DNA from 2 places in the Kribbella sp. NPDC005582 genome. Region 2 is predicted to be linked to the other one. Evidence: riboswitches for the same ligand, from Rfam matches in the RefSeq annotation. Region 2 holds a riboswitch; the other holds the start of a gene.
What was found. Region 2 has a riboswitch for cobalamin ahead of ABZS29_RS32685 (ribonucleoside-diphosphate reductase subunit alpha). Riboswitches for the same ligand answer to the same signal wherever they lie in the genome.
Positions count from the first base shown of each region.

Region 1: linked by a shared signal. The riboswitch ahead of ABZS29_RS28280 (ABC transporter substrate-binding protein) and the one ahead of ABZS29_RS32685 (ribonucleoside-diphosphate reductase subunit alpha) in region 2 are both predicted to bind cobalamin.

Region 1 covers NZ_JBEXCU010000005.1:392,253-397,409, forward strand. The annotation lists gene ABZS29_RS28270 (MFS transporter) at 1-1,268, shown strand, start outside; gene ABZS29_RS28275 (hypothetical protein) at 1,734-2,684, shown strand; cobalamin riboswitch at 2,696-2,906, shown strand; gene ABZS29_RS28280 (ABC transporter substrate-binding protein) at 2,931-3,953, shown strand; gene ABZS29_RS28285 (iron chelate uptake ABC transporter family permease subunit) at 3,950-4,942, shown strand; gene ABZS29_RS28290 (iron chelate uptake ABC transporter family permease subunit) at 4,990-5,157, shown strand, end outside.
Region 2 covers NZ_JBEXCU010000007.1:178,985-184,141, forward strand. The annotation lists gene ABZS29_RS32670 (hypothetical protein) at 1-105, shown strand, start outside; gene ABZS29_RS32675 (potassium transporter Kup) at 128-2,038, shown strand; gene ABZS29_RS32680 (DinB family protein) at 2,121-2,702, shown strand; cobalamin riboswitch at 2,759-2,881, shown strand; gene ABZS29_RS32685 (ribonucleoside-diphosphate reductase subunit alpha) at 3,016-5,157, shown strand, end outside.

The DNA of each region.
Region 1 (5,157 bases), on a different contig from region 2:
TGCGTGTCGATCTGACTCCGTGGCGTAGTTCCCGCGACTTCCGGATCCTGACGATCTCGGGCACCGTCTTCTTCCTCGGCAGCATGTTCGGGTACGTCGCGCTCCCGTTCCAGCTCTATTCGCTGACCCACTCGAACTTCGCGGTCGGCGCGATGGGTCTGGTGAACATCCTTCCGCTGGTCGTCTTCGGCCTGTACGGCGGCGCGCTCGCCGACCACGTGGACCGCCGCAAGATGCTGATCTTCACCGGCATCGCGCAGGTCGCGGTCTGCGCGGTCCTGCTGAGCAACGCGCTGCTGAGCAATCCGCAGGTGTGGATCATCTACGTCTGTGGCGCCCTGAACGCGATCGCCGCGTCACTGCAGCGCCCGAGCCGCGACGCGCTGTTCCCGCGCGTGGTGAAGCACTCGGAGCTGCCGGCCGCGGTGGCGCTGAACGCACTGACCATGCAGGCCGGTCAGCTGGTCGGCCCGGCGCTGGGTGGTGTCCTGGTCGGTACGGCGGGAATCAGCTGGGCGTTCGGCATCGAGCTGGCCGGGTTGGCGATCGCGACGTTGATGTACCTGCGCCTCAAGCCGTACCGGGTTGGCGAGCACTCCCAGCCCCCGAGCCTGCGCGTCATCGGCCAAGGCATCACCTACGCCGCGCGCCGCAAGGACCTGCTCGGCACGTACGTCGTCGACATGGTCGGCATGTTCATGGCGATGCCGATCGTGCTGTTCCCGGCCTTCGCGACCGAGGTGCTGAAGGAACCGAAACTGCTCGGCGCTTTGTACAGCGCGGAAGCGGTCGGCGCGATGATCGCGACGCTCACCAGCGGCTGGACCCGCCGGGTCCATCACCATGGCCGTGCTGTGGTGATGGCGGCCGCCTGCTGGGGCGCGGCGATCGGGATCGCCGGACTGGCACCGAACATCTGGTTCGCGTTCGTCTTCCTCGCGTTCGCCGGTGCTGCCGATATGGTCTCCGGCCTGTTCCGGGGAGTGATCTGGAACCAGACGATCCCCGACGAAATGCGCGGCCGGCTGGCCGGAATCGAGATGCTTTCCTACATGCTCGGCCCGCTCGGTGGTCAGGCCCGGTCCGGTCTGGTCGCCGACCTGACCAGCGTCCGGACGTCGATCGTCAGCGGCGGCATCCTCTGCGTGGCCGGCGTCGCCGCCACCGGCGCCGCCCTGCGCGACTTCTGGCGGTACGACGCCCGCACCGACGAGCACGCCGTCCGCGAACGCGATCTCCGGGCCGCAGCCGAGGCCGACGAACCCTAACCCCCCGCCCCGCCCCACCCCGCCACCGAAGCCACCCTGCCCCGCCACCGAAGCCACCCTGCCCCGCCACCGAAGCCACCCTGCGAATGCGGGGAGTTGGCGGGCGAGTGTGAGAAGTGAGTTGCTGGTAAGGGTTTTCCGGCGACCATCTCCTCGCATTCGGTGGGTTTCCCGGTGTTTGGTGACTGAAGCCACCGTGCCGCGCGACTGAAGCCACCGTGCCGCGCGACTGAAGCCACCGTGCCGCGCGACTGAAGCCACCGTGCCGCGCGACTGAAGCCACCGTGCGGCGCGACTGAAGCCGGCGTGCGGCGCGACTGATGTCACCGTGCGGCGCGACTGAAGTCACCGTGCGAGCGGGGGGAGTTGGGGGCGAATGTGAGGAGTGGGGTGCTGGTAAGGGGTTTCCGGCGACACGGACCCCGCACTCGGGGGAGGCGGACGCGGCGTAGGCTTTGGCGCACTATGCGTATTCGTCCGGTAGTGCCGTTCGCTCTCGTTGCAGTGCTCGCATCTGGGTGCGGCGGTCCTGGGCAGGAGACCGCGCCGAGCGTGCCGCCGCTGGTCTCGATCAGTACGACGCCCACGGAGACGCCGTCTCCGTCGGAAACACCCAGCACGCCGCCGACCTCGAAGGTCGCCGACACGTTGTGCGTGCGGATGGATCAGCAGCTGGTGCAGACGACGCTGGGTGCTCCGATCGTGCAGATTCAGCCGAAGACGCCGCCGGCGGACTTCGGCGTACCGGCGACGTACGACGTGTGTCAGCTGGGGCTGAGCGCGAGTCCGAATGGGCCGGTGCTGCGGGTCGGAGTGTCGGTGCAGGCAGCCACCAAGGCGACGCTGGCCGCCGCGCAGAAGGCCCAGAAGTCTCAAATGGCGGTGGTTGGTGATGGTGGCTTCGGGGCTGACACGTTCGTCGTGTTCCTGCTGAAGGATCGGCTCTTCAAGGTCGCCGGACCCAAGGCCACACTCGCCAAGTACGTCGTACTGGCGCAGGAAGTGGCTCGACAGGCGGCGGGTCTGCCTGAGGCGGAGCCGTTGATCGCGCGGCCGGAGTGTGAGCGCGGTTCGTCGGCCGCCGCGAAGGTGATGGGGGCGCCCGCGTCGATCCGCCGGGATGGTCAGACCGAGCTCGGCGACCTGGTCTGCGGCTGGATCTCCGCGGACAGCGTGCTCTCCACCTCGGTACGCCGTACTCCGAAGGCGATCGCGCTGATGACGGCGATGCGGAAGACGCCGACCGCACAGGCGATCCCGCTCGGTGACGAGGGATATGTGGACACGGCGACCGGCCGGACCACGATCCGGATCGGCGACGACAAGCTGGTCGACCTGGTGCCGTTGCCGGCGCGGGCGATCAACCCGGACACGATGACGCAGTTCGCGCTCGCGATGCTCTCGCAGTACCGCTGAACCTGCGACTGAGTCGCCGATGTTACTGTGGCGGCGCCGTGGTGCTCGGGAAGCCGGTGTGATGCCGGCGCGGCCCTCGCCACTGTGATCGGGATGTCCGCCAGCCGTGTCCAACGCGGAAGTCACTGGCTATGCACTGCAAAGAGCAGGGTGCTGGGAAGACCAGGCCGGTGGACGCTGTACCCGTAAGCCAGGAGACCGGCCACGGCATGTGATCCGTCCACGAGGTGTTGGAGGAGCGGTCCCGTGCTGCGTAAGTCCCTTGTCCTTGTCGTGTTGCTGAGCCTGCTCGCCGGCTGCGGCACCGCCACCGCCGTCAATCCGCCCGGATCGACGACCACCGTGTGGAACTGCGGGATCGACGTCACCGTGAGCGGTCCGCCGAAGCGCGTCTTCGCGGCGTACCAGCCGGCGATCGAGATGGCACATGCGCTCGGGATCTCCGATCGCCTGGTCGGTACGGCGTACCTGGATGCCGAGGTGCTGCCGGAGTACGCGAGTGCTCAGGCCAAGGCGAAGTACTACAAGAACCTGCCCAGCCGCGAGGAGCTGCTGGCGGCGAACCCGGACTTCGTGCTGTCCGGCTTCAACGACGTATTCAGCGCCGGCGGTGGCAGCGACGAGAGCTTCGGGAGCCGCAAGAGCCTGGCCGAGCTCGGTGTCCAGACCTGGATCTTCAGCCCGCTCTGCCCGACCGCGGACGGCAAGGGTGACGAAGCGATCGACCCGGCGAGCGTCACGATGGACAACGTGTACGCCGATCTGCGCGGACTCGGCAAGCTGTTCGGGGTCGAGGCCCGCGCCGAGGACGTGATCGCGGACCAGGAGAAGCGGATCGCCGCGGTGTCGGCGAAGGTGAAGAACGCACCGAAGCCGACGGTCGCGATCCTGAGGCCTGGACTGGAAGGCGGCGGATTGACCGTCTCCGGTGGGCCGGACTTCGGGACGGTGCTGATCAAGCAGGCCGGCGGAATGAACGTCTTCGCCGATCTGACGGCCAAGCGGAACGTGAAGATCGGCGTCGAGGAGCTGATCAAACGCAACCCGGACTACATCCTGATCAGCGGGTGCTGCGATGCCGCGTTGACGCCGGCCTCTTCGCAGCCGGAGGTCGCGAAGATCCTGGCGAACCCGGCGTTGGCGAATCTCAAGGCGGTCCGCACCAAGCACGTCGTGCCGTGGCTGTTCGCGAATCACTCCGCCGGGGTGCGCGGTGCCTATGCGACCGAGGACATCGCCAAGACGATTCACGCCGACCTGTTCCAGTGAGGTGGCGTGCGGTCGGCCTGCTGCTCTGCATCGCCGTACTCGCGGTCTCGGTGCTGCTGTCGTTGAGTGTCGGGAACCAGCACTTCGGTGCGCATGACGTGTATCTGGCCTTGGCGGATTTCCGCGGGAGCGACAACGATCGGGTGATCCGGTATCTCCGGATGCCGCGGACGGGCGCTGGGTTGCTGGCCGGCGCGGCGCTCGGGTTGGCGGGTGCGTTGATGCAGGGCGTGACCCGCAATCCGCTGGCCGATCCGGGGATTCTCGGTGTGAACGCTGGTGCTGCGCTGGCAGTGGTTGCGGCCATCGGGGTGCTGGGCGTGCACAGCCTGACGGGGTATGTGTGGTTTGCGATGGGTGGCGCGCTAGTGGCGACAGTGGTCGTCTACCTGGTCGGCGCGATCGGGCGCGGTGGCGCGACACCGGTGAAGCTGGCGCTGGCTGGGGCGGCGATTTCGGCGTTGCTGGGGTCGGTCACATCGGCGATCACGTTGCTCGATCTGTCGACGCTGAACGAGTTCCGGTTCTGGGTGGTCGGGTCGCTCACGATGGCGACCGGTTCGGTGATCGGTCAGGCCGGACCATTCATTGCCGTGGGCATCGTTCTGGCGGTGGTGCTGGGGCGGTCGCTCAATCAGCTGGCGCTGGGTGACGAGTTGGCTCGTTCGCTGGGTACCCGGGTGATGGTGGTGCGCGTGGTGGCCGGGCTGGCTGTCGTTGTGCTGGCCGGTACGGCGACCGCGATCGCGGGGCCGATCGGGTTCCTCGGGCTCGCCGTACCGCATGTGGCGCGGACGCTCGTCGGTGCCGACTATCGGTGGATTCTGCCGTGGTCGATGGTGCTGGCGCCCGCCGTACTGTTGCTTGCTGATGTGGTCGGGCGATTGGTGGCGCGGCCGGATGAGCTGCAGGTCGGGATCATCACGGCGGTCATTGGCGCTCCGGTCTTCATCGCGCTGGTACGGCGGCGTCGGTTGGCGGCGCTGTGAGGACTGTGCGTCTCGGGCCGTTCTCTACTCGCGTCGATGTTGCTGGTGTGATCGGCTCGACTCTTGCGTGGGGGCTGACGCTGGCTGTCGGAGCGCTCTCGTTGACGCTTGGCGACTACCGGATCCCGTTGTCGTCGGTCATCGAGGCTTTGAGCGGGCACGGCACGTTGATCCTCAACGACATCGTGGTGAACGGCCGGCTGCCACGAGTGCTG
Region 2 (5,157 bases):
TCGATGACCGGCAGTTCGCTGTGGGCCATCCTCGGGCCGATCGTCGCCGCGTTCGGTGTCTCGTTGCTGATCGTGGCGATCCGGGGGCCGCGCTCGAAGCGGTAGCCACCGTGCTTCAATTCCTAGCGTGACGAGCCAGACGACGGGGGCACGGACCCCGGCCAAGGTCGCTTTGATGATCGGCGCCCTCGGCGTCGTCTTCGGCGACATCGGGACCAGTCCGATCTACACGATCCAGACGATCTTCAATCCGGGCGACCCGCACCCGGTGGAGACCGCGCTGCCGAACGTCTACGGGATCATCTCGCTGATCTTCTGGTCGGTCACCATCATCGTGACGATCAAGTACGTGCTGCTCGTCCTGCGCGCCGACAACGACGGCGAGGGCGGCATCCTGGCGATGATCACCCTGATCCAGAACATCCCCCGGGCCAGCGGACGCCGGACGACGGTGATCCTGGCCGGGCTCGGGATCTTCGGCGCGTCGTTGTTCTTCGGCGACTCGATGATCACGCCGGCCATCTCCGTGCTGTCGGCGGTCGAGGGGGTGAAGGTGATCCAGCCCGGGCTGCACGCCTGGGTGGTGCCGATCACCGCGGTGATCATCATCGGCCTGTTCAGTGTGCAGAAGCACGGCAGCGGGCGGATCGGGCGCTCGTTCGGGCCGATCATGATCGTCTGGTTCGTGACGATCGCCGTCTGCGGAATCGGCGGCATCATCGACCACCCGAGCATCCTCAAGGCGCTCTCGCCGACGTACGCGCTGAGCTTCCTGACCGGCAACTTCGGCACCGCCTTCTTCGCGCTGGCGGCCGTCGTACTGGCGATCACCGGCGCCGAGGCCCTGTACGCCGACCTCGGGCACTTCGGCCGGCAGCCGATCACGCGGGCCTGGCTGTTCCTCGTTTTCCCGGCGTGCATCCTGAGCTACCTCGGCCAAGGCGCCCTGGTGCTCGAGGACCCGAACGGTTACACCAGCCCGTTCTTCCTGCTCGTGCCCGAGTGGGGCCGGATCCCGATGGTGTTGCTGGCGACGGCCGCGACCGTGATCGCCTCGCAGGCCGTCATCACCGGCGCCTTCTCGGTCGCCCACCAGGCCGTCCGGCTCGGCTACCTGCCGCGGCTGCGGATCCAGTACACGTCCACCGAGACGGCCGGGCAGATCTACGTCCCCTGGGTGAACTGGGCGCTGATGATCGCCGTACTGACGCTGGTGTTCGCGTTCGAGACCTCGGCCGCCCTGGCCTTCGCCTTCGGGATGGCGGTCACCGGGACGATCGTCATCAACTCGCTGCTGTTCTTCTACATCGTGCGGAACCACTGGCAGAAGCCGTTGTGGATGGTCATCATCGGCGCGGCCTTCTTCCTCTCGGTCGAACTGCTGTTCCTCGGCGCGAACCTGACCAAGTTCGTCCACGGCGCCTGGCTGCCGCTGCTGATCGCGGTCAGCGTCTTCACGGTCCTGACCACCTGGCAGCAGGGCCGCCAACTCGTTACCGCCAAACGCGAGCGCGAAGAAGGCCCGCTGCGCGAGTTCATCGACACCCTGCACGAGCGCCCGATGACCCGCGTCGACGGTACGGCGGTCTTCCTCAATCGCGGCAACACCACCGTGCCGCTGGCGATGCGTGCCAACGTCGAGCACAACCACGTCCTGCACAAGAACGTGGTGATCCTCTCCATCGAGACCATCACCGTGCCGCACGCCCCGGACGAGGACCGCATCGTCGTCGACGACCTCGGCTACACCGACGACGGCATCATCCACGTCACCGCCCGCCTCGGCTACGTCGAGAGCGCCGACGTCCCCGCGATCCTCAACCAGGCCGCCGCCCAGAGCACCGAACTCACCGTCGACCCCGACGACACCTCCTACTTCCTCTCCGCCATCGAACTCAAGCTCGGAGACACCCCCGGCCTCCCCCGCTGGCGCAAACACCTCTTCCTCGCGACCACCGCCATCACCGCCGACGCCGCCGAGTACTTCCACCTCCCCCGCGAACAGGTCGTCATCGTGGGGTCGCAGATCACCGTCTGACCAGGGCGTTTGACTTCACCGCACTCCAGAGGGAGACTTCGAACAGGTGTTCGAATAGATCTTCGAGTGGAGTGGTGCGGTCATGCCCGAGGCGTTCGACTGGGAGATCCTGCATCGGCCGTCGGCGATGGCCATGGTGCGGGGGCAGCTGGGGTTCAGTTGGATGGTGCTGTCCGGGCGGTTGGCGCGACTGACGGACGAGGAGTACTTCTGGCAGCCGCAGGGCGAGGCGCTCACCGTCGTGCGGCGGCACTACTCGGGGCATTACCGGCCACTCGGATCCGGCGAGTGGGTGGCGCAGTGGCCGGACGAGCCTGATCATCGGGGGCCGCGGACGATCGCCTGGCTGATCGCGCACCTGACCGAGACCTTCTTCGAGCGGTGGGAGTGGACGTTCGGGCCACGGCAGCAGAGCCGGACCGACATCACCTTGCACGGGAACGCGCGGGACGCGGTGGCGTGGCTGACGCACTGGGTGGAGGCGTGGCAGGAGGGGATCGCGTCGTTGCCGGAGGAGCAGGTGACGACCGTGGGGCTGAGTCAGGCCACCGAACTGGACGCCGGCGAACCGTTCGGGCACGTCGTACTGCGGCTCAACCGGGAGCTGATCCATCACGGTTCGGAGATCATGACGCTCCAGGACCTGTATGGCGTCGCGGCCTGAAGACCACAACATGTGGATGCGCGGCGTGTCGGCACCACTAGATATGGGGTCTGACTTAGAGTCTTCCTGCTGGCGGTCAGGGGAATCCGGTGTGAGTCCGGAGCTGCCCCGCAACGGTGAGCGGAGCCATGGAGTCGTGGCCGCGAGTCCGGATACCTGTCGCCGGCGTGTGCACCGCCGGTGCACGCGGTCCGAGACCTCGAGGGTGGGTCGCAGGGCGAGACGACAGCTTTCCGGCCGGTGCTGTCCGTCCCGTCATGCATGCCCTCCTGTGGTCGCGGTCCTCCGTACGCGCAGGGAGAGAAGAGCTTCTGTGACCATCGCTTCAACATCTCGCTCGGCTGCCGACGAGGCAAGCCGAGCGGCCCAGCTGACCGTCGTCCGCCGCGACGGCAGCAATACCGTGTTCGACCCGACCAAGATCTCGGTCGCCGTCACGAAGGCCTTCCTGGCCGTCGAGGGCAACGACGCCGGAGCCACCCACCGGGTCCGCGACCTGGTGGCCGACCTGACCGGCCGGGTCGTCGAGGCGCTGACGAGCCGCGGCGACGCCCGTCGCAGCGTCCAGGTCGAGGACATCCAGGACCAGGTGGAGCTGGCGCTGATGCGTGCCGATGAGCACCAGGTGGCCCGGGCCTACGTCCTGTACCGCGAAGAGCGTTCCAAGGCCCGCACGCCCGCCGACGCGGCCGAGCTGGCCACTACCAAGCCAGTCGTGTCGGTCCGCCAGGCCGACGGCACCCGCGTACCGCTCGACATCGAGCGGCTGCGTGTGATCGTCGCCGAGGCTGCCGCCGGGCTGGACTCGGTCGACCCCGAGCAGATCCTCAACGAGACGATCGGCTCGTGCTACGACGGCATCGCCCAGCACGAGGTCGAGCTGGCCCTCGTGATGGCTGCCCGGTCCTACGTCGAGACCGAGCCGCAGTACAGCTATGCCGCCTCTCGCCTGCTGCTCGACCAGATCCGCCGCGAGGCGCTCGGCCGAGTGCACGGCGAGCCCCGGCAGGCCAGCCAGGCCGACATGACCACGGCGTACGCCGAATACTTCCCGCGCTACCTCGCGACCGGGATCGAGGCCGGCCTGCTCGACCCCGAGCTGGCCACCTTCGACCTCGACCGCCTCGCCGCGGCGATCCGCCCCGAGCGCGATCTCGACTTCGCCTTCCTCGGCCTGCAGACGCTCTACGACCGCTATCTCCTGCACATCGACAAGACCCGCTTCGAGCTGCCGCAGGCGTTCTTCCTGCGGGTCGCGATGGGGATGGCGCTGCGCGAGGACGACCGCGAAGCCCGAGCGATCCAGTTCTACGAACTGCTCAGCTCGTTCCGCTTCATGTCCTCGACACCAACCCTGTTCAACTCCGGTACGACGCGCCCCCAACTCTCGTCCTGCTTCCTCACCACCGTGGACGACGACCTGGCCGGCATCTTCACCGGAATCCGCAACAACGCCCTACTCGCCAAGTACTCCGGCGGCCTCGGCAACGACTGGACCCCCGTCCGCGGCATCGGCGCCAAGATCCGCGGCACCAACGGCGAGTCGCAAGGCGTCGTACCGTTCCTGAAGATCGCCAACGACACCGCCGTAGCAGTCAATCAAGGCGGGAAACGTAAAGGCGCGGTCTGCGCTTATCTCGAGACGTGGCACGTGGATATCGAGGAGTTCCTCGATCTGCGGAAGAACACCGGGGACGAGCGGCGCCGGACGCACGATATGAACACGGCGAACTGGGTGCCGGATCTGTTCCTGCAGCGGGTCGAGTCGGACGGTCAGTGGACGTTGTTCTCGCCGGACGAGGTTCCCGATCTGCACGATCTGTTCGGGCCGGCGTTCGAGGCGGCGTACGAGAAGTACGAGGCGGCCGCGGACCGGGGTGAGATCCGCGTCTTCAAGCGGATGCGGGCGGTCGAGTTGTGGCGGCGGATGCTGACGGTGCTGTTCGAGACCGGGCACCCGTGGATCACGTTCAAGGACGCGTGCAACCTGCGCTCGCCGCAGCAGCACAGCGGTGTCGTCCACTCGTCGAACCTCTGCACCGAGATCACGCTGAACACGACAGTCGACGAGACCGCGGTCTGCAACCTCGGCTCGGTCAACCTGGTCGCGCACCTGACCGAGATCGGCCTCGACGCCGACCTGCTCCGGGACACGGTGAAGACCGCGGTCCGGATGCTCGACAACGTCATCGACGTGAACTTCTACACCACGCCGGAATCAGAGCGCGCCAATCAGCGGCACCGCCCGGTCGGCCTTGGCCTGATGGGGTTCGCCGACGCGCTGTTCTCGCTGCGCATCCCCTACTCGTCGGAGGCCGCGGTCGCGTTCGCCGACAGTTCGATGGAGGCGATCAGCTACCACGCGATCGAGGCGTCCAGCGATCTCGCCGCCGAGCGCGGCCGCTACTCGACGTACGACGGTTCGCTGTGGAGCCAGGGTGTGTTGCCGATCGAC